2 regions of the Kitasatospora sp. NPDC058048 genome follow, and region 1 is predicted to be linked to the other one. Evidence: riboswitches for the same ligand, from Rfam matches in the RefSeq annotation. Region 1 holds a riboswitch; the other holds the start of a gene.

What was found. Region 1 has a riboswitch for cobalamin ahead of ACFVVA_RS17185 (CoA-acylating methylmalonate-semialdehyde dehydrogenase). Riboswitches for the same ligand answer to the same signal wherever they lie in the genome.
Region 2: linked by a shared signal. The riboswitch ahead of ACFVVA_RS37520 (ribonucleoside-diphosphate reductase subunit alpha) and the one ahead of ACFVVA_RS17185 (CoA-acylating methylmalonate-semialdehyde dehydrogenase) in region 1 are both predicted to bind cobalamin.

The regions. Positions count from the first base shown of each region.
Region 1 covers NZ_JBHVRT010000014.1:137,189-145,532, forward strand. Annotated here, with positions in the region: gene ACFVVA_RS17170 (sulfite exporter TauE/SafE family protein) at 1-519, opposite strand, end outside; gene ACFVVA_RS17175 (rhodanese-like domain-containing protein) at 516-920, opposite strand; gene ACFVVA_RS17180 (rhodanese-like domain-containing protein) at 1,264-2,649, shown strand; cobalamin riboswitch at 3,021-3,212, shown strand; gene ACFVVA_RS17185 (CoA-acylating methylmalonate-semialdehyde dehydrogenase) at 3,424-4,923, shown strand; gene ACFVVA_RS17190 (acyl-CoA dehydrogenase family protein) at 4,920-6,068, shown strand; gene ACFVVA_RS17195 (enoyl-CoA hydratase/isomerase family protein) at 6,068-7,141, shown strand; gene mmsB (3-hydroxyisobutyrate dehydrogenase) at 7,138-8,025, shown strand; partial or broken gene ACFVVA_RS17205 (enoyl-CoA hydratase-related protein) at 8,037-8,344, shown strand, end outside.
Region 2 covers NZ_JBHVRT010000054.1:3,019-17,446, reverse strand. Annotated here, with positions in the region: gene ACFVVA_RS37525 (glycosyltransferase family 39 protein) at 1-867, shown strand, start outside; cobalamin riboswitch at 940-1,074, shown strand; gene ACFVVA_RS37520 (ribonucleoside-diphosphate reductase subunit alpha) at 1,267-3,678, shown strand; gene ACFVVA_RS37515 (ribonucleotide-diphosphate reductase subunit beta) at 3,678-4,697, shown strand; gene ACFVVA_RS37510 (DUF397 domain-containing protein) at 4,758-4,982, opposite strand; gene ACFVVA_RS37505 (helix-turn-helix domain-containing protein) at 4,985-5,842, opposite strand; gene ACFVVA_RS37500 (ATP-binding protein) at 6,071-6,508, shown strand; gene ACFVVA_RS37495 (hypothetical protein) at 6,505-6,777, shown strand; gene ACFVVA_RS37490 (SRPBCC family protein) at 6,801-7,349, opposite strand; gene ACFVVA_RS37485 (hypothetical protein) at 7,508-7,999, shown strand; gene ACFVVA_RS37480 (transcriptional regulator) at 8,076-8,933, shown strand; gene ACFVVA_RS37475 (NAD-dependent epimerase/dehydratase family protein) at 9,037-10,020, shown strand; gene ACFVVA_RS37470 (sugar ABC transporter permease) at 10,110-10,697, opposite strand; partial or broken gene ACFVVA_RS37465 (carbohydrate ABC transporter permease) at 10,753-11,025, opposite strand; gene ACFVVA_RS37460 (hypothetical protein) at 11,043-11,309, opposite strand; gene ACFVVA_RS37455 (LacI family DNA-binding transcriptional regulator) at 11,388-12,203, shown strand; gene def (peptide deformylase) at 12,261-12,902, opposite strand; gene ACFVVA_RS37445 (hypothetical protein) at 12,946-13,938, opposite strand; gene ACFVVA_RS37440 (HD-GYP domain-containing protein) at 14,229-14,428, opposite strand, start outside.

The DNA.
Region 1 (8,344 bases):
GCCGACCGCCTCGGCCATGGTGAAGGCGAGCACCGAGACCAGGGCCGGTACGGCGAGGAAGCCGCCGCCGACGCCGAGCAGTCCGGTGACGGCGCCGAGCCCGGCGCCGGCGGCCGTGGAGCGGCCGAGTCCTGCGGCGGAACGTTCCGCCGCTCCGGCCTTGGGCGGCCTCAGCATCCGGAAGGCCGCGAGCGCCGCCAGTACCGCGAAGGCGCCGGTCAGCAGCGCGCCCGGCAGGTGGGCGGACAGCGCCCCGGTGGCCGCGGCGAGGGGCAGTCCGGCGGCGGCGAACAGGGCGCCGGTGCGCCAGCGGACCCGGCCCGCCCGGGCGTGGGCGATCAGGCCGGTCAGCGAGGTCGCGGCGACGATCACCAGGCTGGCGGTCGTGGCCAGTGCCGGGCTGAAACCCAGCAGGTAGACCAGGGCGGGGACGGCGAGCATGCTGCCGCCGCCGCCCAGCCCGCCCAGGGCGAGGCCGACCACCGCGCCGGCGGCGAGTGCCAGGAGCAGCGTGGTCATATCACGTGCCCGGCGCTTCCGTCGGGCGTGGTGACCGGGAGCCCGGACAGGGCCCAGGCGTTCATGCCGCCGGCCACGTTCAGCACCTCGACGCCGCGCTCGGCGAGCAGCTCCGCGGCGCGCTGGGAGCGGTGGCCGGAGCGGCAGATCGCCAGTACGGTCCGGCCGGCCGCCGCGGGCGGCAGCGGGACACCGGCGACCAGGCCGATCAGCGGCTGGTGCAGCGCGCCGGGGGCGTGCCCGGCGGTGAACTCGGCGGCCTCCCGGACGTCGAGCAGCACGGCGGCGCCGGTGCGGGCGAGTTCGTGGGCCTCGGTGGGGGTGGTCCGCCCGGGGGTGCGGTGTCCGCGGGCGCGGTCTTCGTGGGGAGCGGCCCCGTGGGCGTGCGGCAGCAAAGGCATGCGGTGTCTCCAGTGGTGCAGACCGGATCGCAGTGGTCCGGTGGGTCGGGGGCGGCGCGGGCGTCCGTACGGGCCCGACGGCCCGGTACGGCGGCGTGGCCGGTGCGTCCTCGGCCCCGCCCGTATCGGCTCGGCGGCGGTGGCCGACCCCCTCGATGGCTTCACCATAGTACCCCCGGGGGTATTATCGAAATCGTTCGGACATACCCCCGCCCGTATCGGCTCCCGAAGCCGTATGCTCGGAAATATACCGAGGGGGGTATCACGATGGCGCTGTGGCGCCCAGGAATCCGGCTTCGCCAACCAGGAGAAGGCCAAGGCCCGACCCGGAGGAGACAACCCCGTGATCTTCAGCCAGTACTACCTCGACTGCCTCTCCCAGGCCTCCTACCTGATCGCCGACGAACGCACCGGCCAGGCCGTGATCGTCGACCCCCGCCGGGACGTCGACGAGTACCTCGCCGACGCCATGGCGCGTGGCCTGACCGTCGTCGGCGTCATCAACACCCACTTCCACGCCGACTTCCTGGCCGGCCACCTCGAACTCGCCGCCCGCACCGGCGCCTGGATCGGGTACGGTCACCGCGCCGAGACCGAGTACCCCATCCGCAAGCTCACCGACGGAGAGCGGATCGAACTCGGCGACGTCACCGTCCAGGTCCTCGAAACCCCCGGCCACACGCCCGAGTCGATCAGCATCCTGGTCTTCGAGCAGCCCGACGACACCGTCCCGTACGGTGTGCTCACCGGCGACGCCCTGTTCATCGGTGATGTCGGCCGTCCCGACCTGCTCGCCTCGGCCGGCGTCACCGCCGAGGAACTCGGCGCGATGCTCTACGACAGCGTCCACCGCAAGCTGATGGGCCTGCCCGACGAGACCCTCGTCTTCCCCGCCCACGGTGCCGGCTCGGCTTGCGGCAAGAACCTCTCCGCCGACCGCCAGTCCACCATCGGGGCGCAGCGACTGACCAACTACGCCTGCCGGCCCATGGACCAGGACACCTTCGTCCGCATCGTCACCGCCGGCCAGTCCACCGCCCCCGCCTACTTCGGCCACGACGCCGCCCTCAACCGGCAGGACCGCCCGCTGCTGGATCCCACGAACGCAGCCCGCCCCCTGTGCCCCGAAGGCTTCAAGGAGGCCCGTTACGCAGGCGCCGTCGTCCTCGACGCCCGCAGCCCCCAGGAGTTCGGCGCGGGACACATCCGCGGCGCCATCAACGTCCCCGTCGACGGCCGCTTCGCCGAACAGGCCGGCACCGTCCTCACCCCCGACAGCAGCATCGCGATCATCGCCCCGCAGGACCGCGAGGGCGAGGTCATCACCCGCCTCGCCCGCATCGGCTTCGACCACATCGCCGGCTACCTGCGCAACCCCGGCAACGCCCTGCCCGCCCTCGCCGACGAGGTCACCCCCGCCGGCCGCCTCACCGCTGACCGGCTCCGCACCGCGCTCGCCGACGAGCAGCCCCCCACCGTCCTGGACGTGCGCACCTGCGGCGAGCGCGAAACGGGCTCCATCGAAGAATCCCTGCACATCCCCCTGACCGAACTCCCCGGCCGCCTCGACGAGATCCCCACCGACCGCCCCCTCGTCGTCCACTGCGCCAGCGGCCACCGCTCCTCCATCGCCGCCAGCCTGCTGCGCCACCACGGCCACACCGAGATCTCCGACCTCCTCGGCGGCTACGCCGCCTGGCACACCCTCACCCACCCCGCCCGGGTCTGAACCCAGCTGCCCCGGGCCACCCCCGTCGGGGCCGCGGGGTGCTCCCGAAGCCGCGCCTGCCACCGGACTTCAGGACAGGATCCCGGTCCTGGAGTCCGGCGAGCGTCGCGACCGTGCTGGTGCCGATGATCCGGCCCGGGGAAGTGCCGGCATCCCCCTCGTCGCACGTCTGCTTCAGCAGCGAGCATCGGGTGTTGCGGGCTGCCGGCTCGGACGAGCTGTTGCAGTAGATCGGGATGGCACTCGCCCAGGCCCCGTTTGCAGGCCGGTCTGCTTCGGGTCCTGGGTGCCAGGCCCCGGAACGAGGCCGGGGAGAGCTCGGCGTGGCGAGATCACGGTGGTGCGACGCGAGCACGAATCCCTGGACTTACTAGGACGTCCAACTATATGGTCGATGACAGGTCCGCGGTGTCAGGGAAGCCGGTGTGAGTCCGGCACGGTCCCGCCACTGTGACCGGGGAGTCCGTCCTCGCAGATGACAGCCACTGGCAGCCAGCCGGGAAGGCCTGAGGGCGTGCGGTGATCCGGGAGTCAGGATACCGGCCGCGGGTGATCCGTGTTTTCCACGAGGATGGAGACGACACGCATGACTCCGGGCTGCTCCCGTTCCGCTGCTCCTGGCTGTCCTGTGCCGACGGCTGTCGGAGCCCACCTGCTCTGACGGTACGTCATGCCACCGCCACCGTGACGCTGCGGGGCCGCATCACCGTGCGCCCGCCCGTCGGCGGCGGCCTCCATTCCTCCTCTCCCCACCCCTGTCGAGAGAAGGAACCGATGGTCCGAGAACTGACCCACTTCATCGCCGGAAAGCCCACCGTCGGCACCTCCGGTCGCTTCGGCGACGTGTACGACCCCAACACCGGCCGGGTGCAGGCCCGGGTGCCCCTGGCGAGCCGCGCCGAGGTCGAGGCGGTGATCGCCGACGCCGCGCAGGCCCAGCCCGCGTGGGCCGCCTGGAACCCGCAGCGGCGGGCCCGCGTCCTGTTGCGCTTCCTGCAGCTGGTCGAGCAGGAGAAGGAGGAGCTGGCCCGGCTGCTCTCCGCCGAGCACGGCAAGACCGTGGCCGACGCCCATAACGACCTCCAACGCGGGCTGGAGGTCGTGGAGTTCGCCGCCGGGATCCCGCACCTGCTGAAGGGCGAGTTCAGCGACAACGCGGGCACCGGCATCGACGTCTACTCGATGCGCCAGCCGCTCGGCGTGGTCGCGGGCATCACGCCGTTCAACTTCCCGGCGATGATCCCGCTCTGGAAGGCAGCGCCCGCGCTGGCCTGCGGAAACGCCTTTGTGCTCAAGCCCTCGGAGCGCGATCCCTCGGTGCCGCTGCGGCTGGCCGAGCTGTTCCTGGAGGCCGGGCTGCCGCCGGGCGTGCTCAACGTGGTCAACGGCGGCAAGGAGGCCGTGGACACCCTGCTGGAGGACCCGCGGGTGCAGGCCCTCGGCTTCGTCGGCTCCACACCGGTCGCCCAGTACGTGTACGCCACCGCCGCCGCGCACGGGAAGCGGGCGCAGTGCTTCGGCGGCGCCAAGAACCACATGATCGTGATGCCGGACGCCGACCTCGACCAGGCGGCCGACGCGCTGGTCGGCGCCGGGTACGGATCGGCCGGCGAGCGGTGCATGGCGATCTCGGTGGCCGTCCCGGTGGGGGAGGAGACCGCGGACGCCCTGGTGGCGAAGCTGGTCGAGCGGATCGGCGCGCTCAAGGTCGGGCGCTCGGACGACCCGGCGGCCGACTTCGGCCCGCTGGTGGGCCGTGACGCGCTGGACCGGGTCCGCGGCTACCTGGACTTCGGGGTCGAGGAGGGCGCCGAACTCGTCGTGGACGGAAGGGACTTCCGCCTGGAGGGGAACGAGGACGGCTACTTCCTGGGCGCCACCCTCTTCGACCGGGTCACGCCCGGCATGCGGATCTACCGGGAGGAGATCTTCGGCCCGGTGCTGACCGTGGTGCGTGCCGCCGACTACGAGGAGGCGCTGCGGCTGCCCAGTGAGCACGAGTTCGGCAACGGCGTGGCCATCTACACCCGGGACGGCGACACCGCCCGGGACTTCGCCCGCCGGGTGAACACCGGCATGGTCGGGGTCAACGTGCCGATCCCGGTGCCGATCGCGTACCACACCTTCGGCGGCTGGAAGCGCTCCGGCTTCGGGGACCTCAACCAGCACGGGCCGGACGCGATCCGCTTCTACACCCGCACCCGCACCGTCACCTCGCGCTGGCCCTCCGGGGTCAAGGAGGGCGCGAGCTTCACCATGCCGACGATGGGATGAGCGCGATGCACGACCTCACCGAGGACCAGCGCGCCATCGCCCGGACCACCCGGGCCTTCGCCGAGGAGTACCTCGCGCCGCACGCCGTGGAGTGGGACCAGGCCAAGCACTTCCCGGTGGACGTGCTGCGCAAGGCAGCCGACCTGGGTCTGGCCGGCGTGTACGTCCGGGAGGGCGCGGGCGGCTCCGAACTCTCCCGGCTGGACGGCGTGGTGGCCTTCGAGGCACTCGCCACCGGCTGCCCGTCCATCGCCGCCTACCTGTCCATCCATAACATGGTCGCCTGGATGCTCGACCGCTACGGCACGCAGGCGCAGCGCGCTCGCTGGCTGTCCGCGCTCTGCACGGCCGAGCACCTGGGCAGCTACTGCCTGACCGAGCCCGGTGCCGGCTCCGACGCGGCCGCGATCGCCACTCGGGCCGTGCGCGACGGCGACCACTGGGTGCTGGACGGCGTCAAGCAGTTCATCTCCGGTGCGGGAGCCTCGCAGGTGTACGTGGTGCTGGCCCGGACCGGTGCCCCCGGGCCGGACGGGATCTCCGCGTTCGTCGTCGAGCGCGACGACCCGGGGGTCGCCTTCGGGCCCGACGAGAAGAAGATGGGCTGGAACGCCCAGCCGACCCGCCAGGTACTGCTGGACGGGGTCCGGTTGCCCGCCGACCGCCTCCTCGGCGCGGAGGGCGAGGGCTTCCGGATCGCGATGAACGGGCTGAACGGCGGCCGGCTCGGCATCGCCGCCTGCTCCCTCGGCGGCGCACAACACGCGCTGGAGCGGGCCACCCGCCACCTGGCGGATCGCGAGGCGTTCGGCGCCAGGCTGCTGCACGCCCAGGCCCTGCAGTTCCGACTCGCCGACATGGCCACGGAGTTGGAGGCCGCCCGGGCGCTGCTGTGGAGAGCCGCCGCGGCGCTGGACCGGGGCGACCCCCGGGCGCCGCAGTTGTGCGCCATGGCCAAGCGCTACGCCACCGACACCGGCTTCGAGGTGGCCAACCAGGCCCTCCAACTGCACGGCGGCTACGGCTACCTGGCCGAGTACGGCATCGAGAAGATCGTCCGCGACCTGCGGGTGCACCAGATCCTGGAAGGGACCAACGAGATCATGCGCGTCATCGTCGCCCGCGGCCTGACCGGAGCCGCGTGATGGCCGGGACCGACCTCGACGAGGTCATCCTCCAGCGCGAGGGACGGGCCGGACTGATCGTCCTCAACCGCCCCGCTGCCCTGAACGCCCTCACCCACGGCATGGTGCGGACGATCTCCGAAGCCCTGGACACCTGGGAGGGCGACGACCGGGTCGACACCGTCGTCGTCACGGGCGCCGGCGAGCGGGCCTTCTGCGCGGGCGGCGACATCGTCGCCATCCACCGGGCTGCCACCGGCGGCGATCCGGGCGCCGTCGAGGAGTTCTGGCGAGACGAGTACCGCCTCAACGCCCGGATCGCCCGCTACCCCAAGCCCTACGTCGCGCTCATGGGCGGCATCGTGATGGGCGGCGGGGTCGGCGTCTCCGCCCACGGCAGCGTCCGGATCGTCACCGAGACCACGCGCGTCGCCCTCCCGGAGGCCGGCATCGGCTTCGTCCCCGACGTCGGCGGCACCTACCTGCTCGCCCTCGCCCCCGGGGAGCTCGGTACCCACCTCGCCCTCACCGCGGGTTCCGTCGGTGCCGCCGACGCCCTGCTGTGCGGGCTCGCCGACCACTTCGTCCCCGCTGAACGACTGCCCGCCCTGCTGGACGACCTGGCCGAACTGCCCGTCCACGACGCCCTCGAACGGAACGTCGAGCCCGCGCCGACCGGTGCGCTGGCCGACCGACGCGGGTGGATCGACAGCTGCTACGCGGCCGGAACCGTGGAGGAGATCCTGGACCGGCTGCGGGAGAGCGGCGAACCCGAGGCGAAGAAGGCCGTCGACCGGATCGCCGCCAACTCCCCGACCGCCGTGAAGGCGACGCTCGCCGCGCTGCGCCGGGCCCGGGCACTCGGCCCGCTGGAGGCCGTCCTCGACCAGGAGTACCGCACCTCCTGTGCGGCGCTCGCCACGCCGGACCTCGCCGAGGGCATCCGGGCCCAGGTGATCGACAAGGACCGTTCGCCACGATGGCGTCCGGAGACGCTGAGCGCCGTCGAACCCGCCACCGTGGCCCGCTACTTCGCCCCGCTCGGCGAGCGCGAACTCGGCCTTGCCACCACAACCCCCCTGGAGCGCTGGTGACCCTCACCATCGGATTCATCGGACTGGGCAACATGGGCGGCCCGATGGCCGCCAACCTTGTCGAGGCCGGACATCAGGTGACCGGCTACGACCTCGCGCCGGAGGCGCTGCGGCAAGCGGAGACGGCCGGCGTCCGCCCGGCGGCCTCCGCCGCCGCGGCGGCCCGACAGGCCGACGTCGTCATCAGCATGCTGCCGGCCGGCCGCCACGTCCTGGCCGCCTACGCGGAGCTGCTGCCGTCAGCCCGTCCGGGCACCCTCTTCGTGGACTGCTCCACGATCGACGTCGCCGACGCCAGGGAGGCGCACGACCTGGCCGTACGTGCCGGGCAGCGCGCGGTGGACGCACCGGTCTCCGGTGGGGTGGTCGGCGCGACGGCTGCGAGCCTGACCTTCATGGTCGGCGCCGAAAAGGCCGAATTCGCCGCGGTCAAGCCCGTGTTGGCGGTCATGGGGCGCAAGGTGGTGCACTGCGGCGCGGCCGGTGCCGGCCAGGCGGCGAAGATCTGCAACAACATGATCCTCGGCATCTCGATGATCGCGGTCAGCGAGGCCTTCGTGCTCGGCGAGAGCCTCGGGCTCAGCCACCAGGCGTTGTTCGACGTGGCCTCCACCGCCTCCGGGCAGTGCTGGGCGCTCACCAGCAACTGTCCCGTCCCCGGGCCGGTGCCGGCCAGCCCGGCCAACCGCGACTACGCCGCCGGGTTCGCCGCCGCCCTGATGGCCAAGGACCTCGGACTGGCCGCCGGCGCGGCCGAAGCCGCGGGCCTGCCCACGGAACTCGGGCGCAAGGCAGCGCAGTTGTACGCGGACTTCGCGTCGTCCGAAGGCTCGGGCCTGGACTTCTCGGCGATCATCACCACCTTCGGGAAGGACACCGCATGACGTAGGAGACGATCCTGGTCGAACGCAAGGGCCGGGTCGGGCTGATCACGCTCGACCGCCCGAAGGCGCTCGACGCGCTGAACACCCAGCTGATGAACGAGGTGGTCGCGGCCGCGGCCACCTTCGACCGCGCCCCGGAGATCGGCTGTCTGGTGGTCACCGGTTCGGAGAAGGCCTTCGCGGCCGGCGCGGACATCAAGGAGATGCAGTCCCTCGAGTTCGTCGACGCCTGCCTCGGCGACTGGTTCGCCGCCCGGGACCGTTTCGCCGCCCTGCGCAAGCCCGTGGTGGCGGCCGTCGCGGGCTACGCGCTGGGCGG
Region 2 (14,428 bases), on a different contig from region 1:
GCGCTGCTGGCGGCCCTCGGCGCCCTCGTCCTGCTGCTCCCGTACGGCACCCTGGGCAAGGTCGCCGGGTGGTCGCCCTCGCGCGGCAACGCCCCCGGCTCGGCCGGCTCGATCCTGCTCGGCACGCTCCAGTGGGCCGGCCTGTTCACCGTCCTCGCGGTGGCCGGCACCATCGCCTACGCACGCCGCGAACAGATGCCCGAGCACGACGCGCCGGAGAAGGACGCCCTCCCCACCACCCGGGGCCGGCGCGCCCTGCTCGGGGCCGTCCTGACCGCCACCGCCCTGCTGGTCCCCGCCGCCCACCTGTGGACCGGCACCTCCGGCGCGCTGTTCCGCCACCTCGGCTACGGCATGCTGCTCGCCGCCCCGCTCGCCGGGGTCGGCCTGACCCGGCTGGTCGGTGCCCACTTCCGCCACCCCCAGCTCGGCATCCTGGTCTGGGTCGCCCTGCTCGCCCTCGGTCTGGAGCAGTCCGCCCTGCGCTACCAGAACGGGCCCGACTCCGGCCGCCTGCTGGCCGTCCTGCGGGTCCACACGGAGCCCCAGGGCCGCTACCTCACCGAGGTCGACGGACTCGCCGAGTACTACCTCGGCGGCGTCTCCAGGCCCGAGCAGTGGATCTCCGCGCGCGCCGGCACGGACTACCGCGACGGGGCCGGGGTCGAGCACCACGGCGACGACGGCAGCGTGGCCGCGATCCGGGACGGCTGGTTCACCATGGTCGTCCTCGACAGCACCGCGCCGAGGGCCACCGACCGGGCCCTGAGCGAGGCCCTGAGCACCGCCGGACACTACCGGCTGGTCGCCCAGTTCACCTCGCCGACCGGCGATTCGAGTACGTACAAGGTCTATCTGAAGCACTGACCGGCCGCCCGGCCCACGCACATCCGCGACACGACAGGCACAACATATGGTGCCGCCGCAGTCCGGCGGCACTACATGTATGCTCGCTTCTGCTGTCGATGCAGGGGAACCCGGTGCGAATCCGGGACTGCCCCGCAGCGGTGAGCGGGCGGCTCCAGCAGCCGCGCCCCGCGAGTCCGAGTACCTGCCGACGGCGTGCGCCACGGCCCTCCCGCAGAGGCCGCGCCGGCACCAGCAGTACCCCTCCGGGCCTCGCGGGCGGGCCGGGGAGTCACCTCGCGCGACGCTTTTTTGCGTTCGCGCCGTGCTCCCCTGCCCAGATCGGCCCGGTGGCCCCCCGATCACCGCCGCCGATCGCCGCCAGGAGAGAGCGCCTTGACCACCGCTGCCTCAGCCACCCTGCCCGCCCAGGGCTCCGGTACCGCCTTCACCGACCCGACGGTCTCCGACCCCGGGGGCGCGCTGCTGCGGCTGCTCACCGACCGCAGCACCGACCTCACCGAGGTCGACCCCGGCCATGTCGCCGCCGCCGCGCTGCGCGGCCGCCACGCCGGCTCGGACTTCGCCGAGCTGCGCGGGCTGGCCGTGGACGCCGCCGCGTCGATGATCGCCGAGGACCCCCAGTACTCGAAGCTCGCCGCCCGCCTGCTCGCCCTGGAGATCGTCGACGAGGCGAACAGCCAGGGCTCGGTGTCCTTCTCCGCCTCGATCGCCGTCGGCCACGCCGAGGGCCTGATCGGCGACACCACCGCCGCCTTCGTCACCAAGCACGCGGCCGCCCTGGACGCGCTCGTCGACACCAAGGGCGACGACCGCTTCGAGTACTTCGGCCTGCGCACGGTGCAGTCCCGCTACCTGCTGCGCCACCCGATCACCCGCAAGGTGATCGAGACCCCGCAGCACTTCCTGCTCCGCGTCGCCTGTGGCCTGGCGGTCGGCGACAGCGAGCAGTCCGTGCGCGAGGTGGCCGAGCTGTACGGCCTGATGAGCCGCCTGGAGTACCTGACCTCCTCGCCGACGCTCTTCAACTCCGGCACCCGCCACCCGCAGATGTCGAGCTGCTACCTGCTCGACTCGCCGCTGGACAACCTGGACTCGATCTACAATCGCTACGCGCAGATCGCCCGCCTGTCCAAGCACGCCGGCGGCATCGGCCTGTCGTACTCGCGCATCCGCTCGCGCGGCAGCCTGATCCGCGGCACCAACGGCAAGTCCAACGGCATCGTGCCGTTCCTGCGCACCCTCGACTCCTCGGTCGCCGCCGTCAACCAGGGCGGCCGCCGCAAGGGCGCGGCCTGCGTCTACCTGGAGACCTGGCACGCCGACATCGAGGAGTTCCTGGAGCTCCGCGACAACACCGGCGAAGAGGCCCGCCGCACCCACAACCTCAACCTGGCGCACTGGATCCCGGACGAGTTCATGCGCCGGGTCAACGCCAACCAGGACTGGTCGCTGTTCTCCCCGGCCGACGTGCCCGAGCTGGTCGACCTGTGGGGCGAGGAGTTCGACGAGGCCTACCGCAAGGCCGAGCTGGCCGGCAAGGCCGTCCGCACCATCCCGGCGCAGACCCTGTACGCCCGCATGATGCGCACCCTGGCGCAGACCGGCAACGGCTGGATGACCTTCAAGGACGCCTCCAACCGCGCCGCCAACCAGACCGCGCTGCCGGGCCGCACGGTGCACTCCTCCAACCTGTGCACCGAGATCCTGGAGGTCACGGACGACTCCGAGACCGCCGTCTGCAACCTGGGCTCGGTCAACCTGGGCGCCCACGTGGCCCCCGGTGCCACGGCCGACGACCTGATCGGCGCCATGGACTGGGAGCGCCTCGACGCCACCGTCCGCACGGCCGTGACGTTCCTCGACCGCGTGGTGGACATCAACTTCTACCCGACCACCGAGGCCGGCACCTCCAACTCCCGCTGGCGGCCGGTCGGCCTCGGCGTGATGGGCCTCCAGGACGTCTTCTTCAAGCTGCGGATCGACTTCGACTCCGCCGAGGCCGCCCGCCTGTCCACGCTGATCGCCGAGCGCATCATGCTCACCGCGTACGAGCGCTCCGCCGACCTGGCCGAGCAGCTCGGCCGCCACGAGGCGTACGGCGAGACCCGCGCCGCCCGCGGCGAGCTGCACATCGACCACTTCCCGACGGCCGCCCCGCAGTGGGCCGACCGCTGGACGGCGCTGCGCGCCCGGATCGCCGAGACCGGCCTGCGCAACTCGCTGCTGCTGGCCATCGCGCCGACCGCGACCATCGCGTCCATCGCCGGCGTGTACGAGTGCATCGAGCCGCAGGTGTCCAACCTGTTCAAGCGCGAGACGCTGTCCGGCGAGTTCCTCCAGGTCAACCCGTACCTGGTGCGCGAGCTCAAGGAGCTCGGCGTCTGGGACCAGCAGACCCGCGACGCCCTGCGCGACGCCAACGGTTCCGTCCAGGAGCTGAACTGGCTGCCCGCCGAGGTGCGTTCGCTGTACCGGACGGCCTGGGAGCTGCCGCAGCGCGCGCTGATCGACCTGGCCGCGGCCCGCATGCCGTACCTGGACCAGAGCCAGTCCCTGAACCTGTTCATGGCGGCGCCGACCATCGGCAAGCTCAGCTCGATGTACGCCTACGCGTGGAAGGTCGGTCTGAAGACCACCTACTACCTGCGTTCGCGCCCGGCCACCCGCATCGCCCAGGCCGCGTCCGGTGCCGCCCGTGCCGCCGCGCCGGCGCCCGTGCCCGTGAACACCCCGACCCTCACCCCGGAGCAGGAAGCCGCCCTCGCCTGCTCCCTGGAGAACCCCGAGTCCTGCGAGGCCTGCCAGTAATGTCCCAGTCCGAAGACCGCAAGATGCTGCTCGACCCCGGCTTCGAGCTGACCCTGCGCCCGATGCGCTACCCGTCGTTCTACGACCGGTACCGGGACGCGATCAAGAACACCTGGACCGTCGAGGAGGTGGACCTGCACTCCGACGTCGCCGACCTGGCGAAGCTCAGCGAGGGCGAGCGCCACCTGATCGGCCGGCTGGTCGCGTTCTTCGCGACGGGCGACTCGATCGTCTCCAACAACGTGGTGCTGAGCCTCTACAAGCACATCAACTCGCCCGAGGCGCGGCTGTACCTCTCGCGGCAGCTGTTCGAAGAGGCCGTGCACGTCCAGTTCTACCTGACGCTGCTCGACACCTACCTGCCCGACCCGGAGGACCGCAACGCGGCCTTCGCCGCGGTGGAGAACATCCCCTCCATCCGCCAGAAGGCGCAGTTCTGCTTCAAGTACATGAACGCGGTCGACCACATCGACTCGCTGCAGACCAAGGAGGACAGGCGGGCGTTCCTGCTCAACCTGATCTGCTTCGCGGCGTGCGTCGAGGGGCTGTTCTTCTACGGCGCGTTCGCCTACGTGTACTGGTTCCGGAGCCGGGGCCTGCTGCACGGCCTGGCCACGGGCACGAACTGGGTGTTCCGCGACGAGTCCATGCACATGGACTTCGCGATGTCGGTGGTGGACACCGTCCGCGAGGAGGAGCCCGACCTCTTCGACGACGAGATGGCCAAGCAGGTCACGGAGATGCTGGAGGAGGCCGTCGAGGCCGAGCTCCAGTTCGCCCAGGACCTGTGCGGTGACGGCCTGCCCGGCATGAACACCGCCTCGATGCGCGAGTACCTGGAGGCCGTGGCGGACCAGCGCCTCGCGCGCCTCGGCCTGCCGATCCGGTACGGGTCCACGAACCCGTTCGGCTTCATGGAGCTCCAGAACGTCCAGGAGCTGACCAACTTCTTCGAGCGCCGGGTGTCGGCGTACCAGGTCGCCGTCGAGGGCACCGTCGCCTTCGACGACGACTTCTAAGCCACAGATACGACAGAGGTGCCCCGCACGGCCACAGCCGTGCGGGGCACCTCTGTAGGTTCAGCCGGTCGGAAACTCCCCGCACTTGACCCCGGAGAGGAAAGACGACCAGGCATCGGCCGGGAAGAGCAGCGCCGGCCCGCCCGGATCCTTGGAGTCACGAACCGGTACCGCGCCGGGCAGGCCCACAGCCACTTCGACGCAGTCGCTCTGCGCACCCGAGTACGACGACTTACGCCATTCAAGGCCGGCAACAGTAGCAACCGGCGGGAACGTACTCACCATTTCTAGATCTTGTCCTTTGCACGCTCGATGAGTGCGACCGATTCGGTACGCGGCAGCGACTCCGCCAGGGCACGGCGGAACAGGTTGGTGTACTTGAACACTTCCTCCGGCTCCTCGATGTAGAGCGTGCTGAGCAGGCTGTCGACGTACACCACGTCCGTTTCGGTCGCTTCAGGGAAGCTCAAGATGGCGACGGGGCCGAAGAGCGCCGCATGGACATCCGATTCCTCCGGCAGGACCTGGATGTTGATGTTCGGCTGTTCGGCGCTGGCAACCAGGAAGTCGAGCTGCTCCTGCATGACCGCGCGGCCACCGATCCGGTGCTTCAGCACGGATTCCGACAGAACGACCCACATGCGAAGCGGCGCTTCCCTCATCAGCACTGCGCGCCGCTCCTGGCGGACTTTCGTGAGGCGCTCGACCTGCTCCGCACCAGCGTCCTCTATCTGCGCGCGGACCACCGCACGTGTGTAGTCCTCTGTCTGCAGCAGCCCCGGCACCAGGAACGTCTGGATGCTGTACATGTCCGACGCATCGGATTCCAGTGCGATGAAGTCGGCATAGAGCGGCGACAGCGTGTCCGAGTACCGATCCCACCATCCTCGCAGACGGCCTTCGCGCGACAGCGCCTCCAACCGACTTCGAGCCGCTGGGTCCGCCACCCCGTACAGATCAAGCAGCAGCCGGAGATCCACCAACCGGATGCCAGACTGAGCGGCCTCGATACGACTGATCTTGCTCTCGGCGCACGCGAGTTGCCGAGCCGACTGGGCAATCGTCAGATCAGCCCCGGTTCGCAGCTCTTTGAGTGTTCGAGCCAGCCGCCGCTGCCGAACCGTCGGGTTCTTGTTCACGGGCACCGCCGCGACCTCCCCACTTCTGTGAGCTGTCAGTCTGCCCCTGTCAGGCATCGACAACAATCTTTGATCACTTCCAAAGTGGGGACTTGCACTTTGGAAGTTCCCAGGAGCATGCTACTTACCGTAGCTCGCAGGTCGACGCATTGTGATCATGGCGGGCTAGTCACCCGGGCATCCCCATGCCTTCTTCAGTCGCTCTCACCTGCACACTCCAGAGGTGGCCCCGCCATGCCTGAAGACCTCTCCCCCTCCCCCATCCCCGCCGAGCGGACGTGCTGGCTGCCCCGGCACCGCAAGGCCCCCCGCACCGCCCGCTGGGAGCTCCACGACTTCCTCCTCCCCCACCCCTCCGGCGAACTCCTCGTCTTCACCGGGGAGTTGCTGGTCAGCGAGCTGGTCACCAACGCCGTCCGGCACTGCCGCGCCCCGCGTGACCGGCTGATCTTCGTCCGCTTCCAGCTGCTCCCGGACAACATCCTCCGCATCGAGGTGCACGACGCCGACAGCGAGAAGCCCTCCCTCCAGCCCGCCTCCACCTCCGCCGAGACCGGCCGAGGCCTGCGGCTCGTCCAGCAGCTGGCCACCCAGTGGGGCTGCTGCCCGCGCAAGGGCGGAGTCGGGAAGTTCGTCTGGTGCCACGTCTCTCCCGAGGCGGACGCCGCGTGAGCGCCGTCCGAGCCGGGATCGCCGGCGTCATGCCCCCCACCGACTTCCCCAGCCTCGACCACGCCCTCCCCGTCCTCTGGGAGCGCGTCCGCAAGCTCCCCATCCGGGAGGCCCACCGGGACTTCATCCGGATCTGCATCGGGCCGGGCGGCGGCCAGGGCATCGCCACCTGCCTCTCCCGCAACGACAGCTGGAGCGTCACCCTCTACGTCGGCGAGATGACCGACTGGACCTCCCACCTGATCACCATCACCACCCACCAGTCCTGAACTCCCCCGTCCCCGCCCGGCGTTCACGCCGGGCGGGGACGGCCCGGGCTCGTCGCGGGAGTTCGCCCCCCGCCGCGACCGCGCGCGGCGCCCACCGTCACCCGGCCCGCCGCCCGCCGCCCGCCGGTGAGGTCGGCGTCGGCGTCGGCGGCGGCGAGGATGCGGCCGAAGGTGTGGGCGATGAGGGGCTTGGCCAGGGCCCGGGTGAGGGCCGCGCCGAAGGGCAGGCGGACCTGGAAGGTGGTCGTCCACGCGACCTCCGTCCCGCCGGCGACCTCGGTGAAGGTCATCCGGCCGAGTTCGTGCCGGGACGGCGGCAGGCTGCGCTCGACCGTGTAGTCGAAGCCGTGCGGCCGGTCGTAGGTGGTGACCCGCTCGCGGAACCAGCCGATCGCCCAGGTGTGCACCCGTACCGCCCCCACGCCGTACGGCGCACCGGCGCCCGGCCGGGCCAGGCGGGCCCGGAGGATGAGCGGGGAACGGGTGTAGTTGGTGGTGGTGGTGGTGGCACACCAGTCGAAGACGTCCTCGATCGGTGCGGCGATGACGCGTCGGACGGTCAGGGTCTCCATGGTCGTGTCCCCTCTCGGTCGGCAGCGGCGCTGACTGCGGCGGCCGCACTCGACAGGGAGACCGGGGAGCCGCCGGAAACGTGACACCGGAGCCGGCTCCCACTCCGGAGAGCCTCCGACCACACCCTAAAACTATCAAATCTGCTACGGTCGTACCTATGACGAAAGAAACCGGCGCCGAGTCCGCCGTGACCGAGCTCCGGATGCCCCTCGACACCAAGGTGGTCATCTGGGCCTTCTGCGGCGCGGTCGGCGCCGGCCTCGGCTTCGCCGTCCCGTGGCTCCTCCAGTTCGCCGCCCGGCACCCGATCCCCTACGCGGACACCGTGCGGTTCCTGGGCTCGTTCACCTCCCCGGCCATGGTGATCGGCCGACCGGTGGCGCTCGCCGCCGTCGGGCTCGTGGTCGGGATGTTCGTCACCTACCACGCCGCCACGCTGCGCATCTCGGACGAGAGCATCACCGTCGTCGAGGGCGACGACAGCCGGGTGATCGCCCGGGACCAGGTCGGCGGCGTCTTCCGCCACGGCGGCAAGGTGCGGATCGAGTCACCGGTCGGTCGCGTCCTCTTCGACGACGACGTCGAGGGTGGGAAGACGGCCATCGCCTCGGCCTTCCGCCGCCACGGCTACCCCTGGGAAGGCGCCTGATCCCCCGGGTGCCCCATGTGGCAGATTGACCGGACGGCCCCGCCCCGGGCCCCGTGATCGAGAACCGAGGTCTCCCGTGTCAGCAGACAACGCCGCGCCGTACCGACCCGCGCCGCGCACGGTCGTCGAGGCCTGCTTCGACCCGCAGGGCACCGCCCCCCTCGACTACGTCTACGACGTCGCCGCGGCGGTCGGCCTGTCGGACCAGCCGGTGCGGCTGGCCGTACGGCGGCTGGAGGCGGCGGGCGTCCTGCGGCAGGAGGGGCGGGGCCGCAAGGGCCGGCTCGTGCTGACCGACGCGGGCAGGCTCCGCTCGGACATGGACGTCCGGTTCGTCGCGCTGGCCTACGCGCAGGACGCCGGCCTCGCCCCTTGGGACGGGCTCTGGCGCCTCTACACCTTCTCCGTCCCCGAGCGGCACCGGTCGGAGCGCGACGCCCTGCGTGCCGCGCTGACCCGGCTCGGTGCCGTGCCGCTCGCGCCCGGCGCCTATGCGAGCCCGCACGACCTCCTCGACGAACTCACCGACGAGGCCTCGGCGGCGACGGTCGGCGCCTACCTGATCACGGCGGAGGCCACCCGCCTGACCGGTCCCGGCTTCACCGATCCCGCCTCCACCGCGGAGCACCTGTGGCCCTCGGCCGAGACGGTCGAGGCCTACCGGCCCCTCGCCGACGCGCTCGCCGCGGAATCTCTCGGCCCCGACCGCGGGTCCGTCGAACTCGTCGCGGTCGCACTGCGGCTGGCCGAGGCCTTCACCCACGCCCTGGAGCGCGACCCGCTCCTCCCTCCGGAGCTGAGGCCCGCCCCCTGGCTCCCGTCCCGGATCCGGCGCGACTTCCACGAGGCCTGGACCACGATCCGCGGCCGTACTCCCGACCTCTCGCTCTTCCGCGCCTTCGACACCGGGCCGGCGGCCGCCCACCGGGCCTGAACTCCGTCCCGGGACAAACCCTGCTCGCCCGATATTCACCCGGACGGACGCGATTTCGAATTCCCGGATCGCCCATATGTTCTAGGCCTGATATATCGATTATATGCTCGAAGAATACGACAAGGTATTGGTGTCGGGCGGATTGGGTTTCGTCGGAAGACACCTGACCAGCGCTCTTCTCTTCCTGGGGAAAGAGGTGTCGATCATCGACAACGCCCGGACGGCCACGAGCATCTCGGCGCCGTCCGGGACCACCCTGCACCTGCTGGACATCCGCGAGGTCGACGCCGTCGCCGAGGCCGTGGACGACGCCGACCTGGTCTTCCACGTCGCCGCGAACGCGAACGGCACGTTGTCGGTGACGCAACCGCGCCTCGACTTCGAGATCAACGCACTCGGCACGCTGATCTTCGCCGAGGCCCTCCTCAAGGCGCCCGTCCGCCGGGTCGTCTACGTCTCGTCCGCGTCCGTCTACGGAACGCCCCGGAAATTCCCCATGGACGAGGACCACCCGACCCGCCCCTTCGTGCCGTACGGCGCGTCCAAACTCAGCGGCGAGATCACCTGCCTGGCACTCCACCGCGCCTGCGGCCTCCCGGTGGTGGTCGGCCGCCCCTTCTGCGTCTACGGACCGGGGGAGAACCCGCACGAGGCGATGGTCGAGGTCGGCCGCTTCCTGCGCTGGCACCTCAACCACCGACCCATCCAGATCGTGGGCGACATCGACCGGAAGACCCGCGACTTCGTCCATGTCACCGACCTGGTCCAGGGGTTGCTGACGATCGCCGACCGGGCCGACCTGGGCGAGGTGTTCAACATCGGCTCCGGCACGGAGGTGTCGATGCGCCGGCTCGTCGACACGATCGGGGAGGCCACCGGCAAGACTCCCGAGGTCAGCGTGATCCCGGAGATCGAGGACGACACCTACCGGCTGGTCGGCGACATCTCCAAGCTCCAGGGCCTGGGATACCGGCCGTCGGTCTCACTGGTCGAGGGGGTGCGCGACCTGGCCGACCACCTCGGCGCGAATCCGGAGCTCCCCGGCAGCCCGACCATCTTCTCCCGCGGCCAGCACGGCGAATCCTGATCCGCCGCCCGCACGGGACCCCCTGTACGGGACCACCACCCCGCCCCGGACGTCGTCGGCGTCCGGGGCGGCAGACCGGCCACCCGTGCTCAGCCCTTGACCGATCCCGCGGTCAGCCCCTGGGCCAGGTAGCGCTGGAGGAACTGGTAGACCACGATCACCGGCAGCGAGGTCACCAGCGCCCCGGCGGCGAACAGGCCGTAGTTCTGGTCCTGTTGGCCGGAGATGATCCCGTAGAGGCCGACCGCGACCGTCTTGGAGTCGTTCGAGGTCAGGAAGATGTTCGCGAGGATCACGTCGTTGAGCGCGGCGGTCAGCGACAGGACGGAGATCACCACCAGCATCGGCGCGGCGAGCGGCAGGATCAGCCGGAAGAAGATCTGGGCGTGCCCGGCGCCGTCCACCTTGGCGGCCTCGTCGATCTCGCGCGGGATGGTGTCCAGGTAGCCCTTCATCAGCCAGGTGTTCACCCCCATCGCGCCGCCGAGGTAGACCAGCACCAGGCCCCACGGGGTGTCCAGGCCGATCGCCGGCAGCACGTCGCCGATCTTCGCGAACATCAGGTAGAGCGAGATCACCGCGAGGAACTGCGGGAACATCTGCACCAGGAAGACCGCCATCAGCCCGAACCGCCGCCCCCGGAAGCGGAACCGCGAGAAGGCGTACGCGGCCAGCACCGTTGAAGTTGAAGGCGAAGGACGAGATCAGCACCGGTGCGGCGGCGACCAGCAGCAGCGGGAAGGTGACCGCCCGGAACGCCCGCCACGGCCCGGCGCCGTCGATCCGGGCGGCCTCGTTGAGCTCGGCGGGCATCGCCTGCAGCACGCCGGTGCAGATCAGCAGCATGTTGGGGAAGCCGAGCCAGAGGCTGGTGAGCACCACCGCGAACCGGGCGCTCCAGGCCTCGCCCAGCCAGTCGATCCGGGTGTGCAGCAGCTGGTTGAGCAGCCCGAAGTCCCGGTTGTACATGCTCTGCCAGATCAGGATGCCGATGAACGCGGGCATCGCGTACGGCAGCAGCATCAGCGAGCGGTAGACCCGCTGCCCGCGCAGCCGAAGGTCCAGGCGAGGACGCCGAGGAAGGGGCCGCGGATGGCGGGGCTGGTGAGCACGGAGGTGAAGTTGGCGAAGCCGACGGTGCGGTGCCAGCCGGTGGGCAGGGTCCGCCCGGAGCCGTCGGCGGCGGTGTACCGGCCGTCCTCCGGGTGGTAGACGGTGCCGTCGCGGGTGTCGGTAAGGGTGTCGGCCGCCCGGTCGTGGACGAGGGTGGGCCGGGCGGTGGTGGCCATCGAGAGCCCCTGGCTCACGAGGAAGGCGCCGACCGGCCGGGTGTCTCCGACGACACCAGGCTCAAGGTCGCCGAGGCCATGCGCGAGCTCGGCTGGCAGCCCGACCAGGGCTACGACCCGCACCAGGGCGCGCTCATCGGCATCGTCGTCCCCGAGCTCGACAACCCGGTCTTCCCCCTGCTCGCCTCCGCGATCGAGGTGCAGCTCGCCAAGCACGGCCTGACCGCCGTGGTCGGCACCTCCACCCGCCAGGGCACCGCCGAGCTGGGCTACATCGACGTCCTGCTGCGCAAGGGCGTCTCCGGGCTGGCCCTGGTCTCCGGCCGGCACGCCAACCCGCACGCCGACCACGGCTTCTACCGGCTGCTGCACGAACGCGGCATCCCGATGGTGCTGGTCAGCGGCCGGGTCGAGGGCCTGGCCGTACCCACCGTCGCCACCGACGAGGCGCTCGGCGCCCGGATCGCCGTCGCGCACCTGCGCGAACTCGGCCACCGGCGGATCGGACTGGCCGGCGGCCAGGGCTACCTGCGGCCCTCGATCAACCGCCTGGAAGGCTACCGGCGCGCGATGCGCGAACTGCTCGGCGAGGAGGCCCCCGCCGACTGGTACGCCGAGTCCTCCTACTCGATCGCCGGCGTCGCCCAGGCCGCCCGCGAGGCCGGCCGCCCGGTGCCCGGCGACCTCTCCGTGGTCGGCTACGACGACTGCTACCTGGCCGCCCACAGCAACCCGCCGCTGACCACCGTGCGCCAGCCGATCCAGGAGATGGCCGCGGCCGTCGCCGAGGCCCTGTGGCGCCAGCTGGAGGGACACGGCGGCCAGGTCAGGGACTACCTGTTCAGCCCGGAGCTGGTCGCCCGCGAGTCCACCGGCCGGCTGCGGCACGGCTGACCTCACGCCGAGGGCCGGGACACCAGCGGTGTCCCGGCCCTCGCACGTACCGAACCGTCAGGCGTTCGACACCGTGGCGTACTTCGGGGTGCCCTCGGCCATCTGCTGCAGGGCGTCCTTGCGGTCCCGCTTCGACAGCTTGTCGATGTAGAGGGTGCCGTACAGGTGGTCGGTCTCGTGCTGGAGGCAGCGGGAGAAGAAGCCGGTGCCCTCGACGCGGATCGGCTCGCCGTCCTTGTCGACGCCGGTGACCGCGGCGTAGTCCGGGCGGGCCAGCTCCGCGTAGGCGGTGGGGACCGAGAGGCAGCCCTCGTTGCCGTCGTCCAGGACGCGGCGGCGGTCGGCCGGGTACTCCTCCAGCACCGGGTTGATCACGTGGCCGATGTGGCGCACGCCCTCGTCGTCCGGGCAGTCGTAGACGAAGACCTTGAGGTCGACGCCGATCTGGTTGGCGGCGAGGCCGACACCCTCGGCGGCGTACATCGACTGGAACATGTCGTCGATCAGTGCGGACAGCTCGCCGTCGAAGACGGTGACGTCCTTGACCTCGCGGTGCAGCACCGGGTTGCCGACGACGGTGATCGGACGCGCGGTGCCCCTGCTGAGGTCGGGCTCCTCACCGATCACCTTCACGGGCGTCTCGGGCGCCGTCCCCTCCACGTCGTGCTCGTGCTCGTGCTGCTCGGCCTGCTCCGCCATGTCTTCCGCTTCCGTCGGTGTACGCGTTACCTCACCAGGGTACTCAGCACACTTCTTCGAGATCCCGGTACGCCCGGCTTCCCGGGGCGGCCGCGACCCAGCGGTCCAGCAGGGTGCGCACCAGGTGGGCCGGGGCGGCGATCCCGCACTCGCGCTCGACCAGCCAGGACATCCCGGCCGCGCCGCCCTGGCTGAGGTGGCTGAGGTGGCCGGGGTGGGCGGCGTCGCCGTCGTCGTGCGGGTCGTGGTGGGCGGCGACGCCGTCGTCGGAGGCCATCCGGCTCTCCGAGCAGGCGCGGCACAGCAGCCGCACCGAGGAGGTCCAGTCCTCGGCCGCGTAGCCGGCGTCGGCGACCAGCCGCTCCAGCGCGTCCCGGTCCCCGGCGGTGGCGGCCTGGAGCAGCACCACGTAGGTCGGCACCGGGGAGGGCGCCCACAGCTCGATCTCGTCGAACACCGGGTAGGCGACGCCGTCGGTGACGCGCTCGCCGTGCGGGGCGCCGTCGTGCAGCACCACCTCGCCCCAGCGGCGGCCGGAGGAGGGCAGCGGGATGGACAGCACCTCGATCCGGGCCGGGTCCAGCCGGCGGCCCCAGACCACCTCGGACTCGCCGTCCGGGGAGAGCCGTACCGGGGTGGTGCCGAGGTCCAGGCTGACCGGGCCGTCCTGCTGCCCGCCGGGGCCGCCGGGCAGCTTCAGCCCGTACGCCTGCCAGGCGCGGCGGGCCAGCGGCCAGTCCTGAAGGGCGGTGGCGGTGATGCCGAGGTTCCACCAGTCCGGGGCGCCGTGCTCGCGGTCCAGCAGGGCTACGGCGCGCAGCCCGGCCGAGCGGGCCTGCTCCCAGTCCCGGCGGAACTTGTGCAGCAGGGCGAGGTTGAACCAGGAGTCGGAGAGCCACGGCTCCAGGTCGGCGGCCATCACCAGCAGCGCGCCGGCGTCCTCGTAGCGGCCGTCGCCGATCAGCGTGAAGGCCCGGTCGGTCGTCTGCCGCCAGGTGGCGGACGGCCGGTGCCGTGCCCGGTGGAAGATCCTCACGTTCGTCCCTGCCGTCGTCGTCCGCTCAAGTCCCGTGCCACCGTGCCCGTACCGCCTCGGACGGTGTTCGGGGCCCGGTGCCCCGGGTCGGTGTTCCACGCTACGACCGCATCCAACCACGCCCGCCCCCGCCCGCGCTCCCCACCGCCGAGGTTGGGGTCCGCCCCTCCCCAGCCTGCCCGCCCGATCCCACCCGCTCAACCCCTGACGGCCGGAACCCGGTTTTCCCGGTCCCGCGATGCCGGCGCACGGCCCGTACCGTGCGAGCCCCGCGCGCCCGGGCCCACCCCTCAGCGCCGGGCCTGGCCGCCCACCCTGGCGAGGGCGTCCACCACGCGGGGGTCGTAGACCCGGCCGCGGCCCAGCCGCAGCACCTCCAGGGCCTCCAGCCGCCCGACGGCCTCGCCGACGCCCCGGCCGCGGGCCGACGTGAGCAGGTCGTCGTGGGCGTTGGCGACCCGGATGATCCGGGACGCGAGCGGCACCGGCC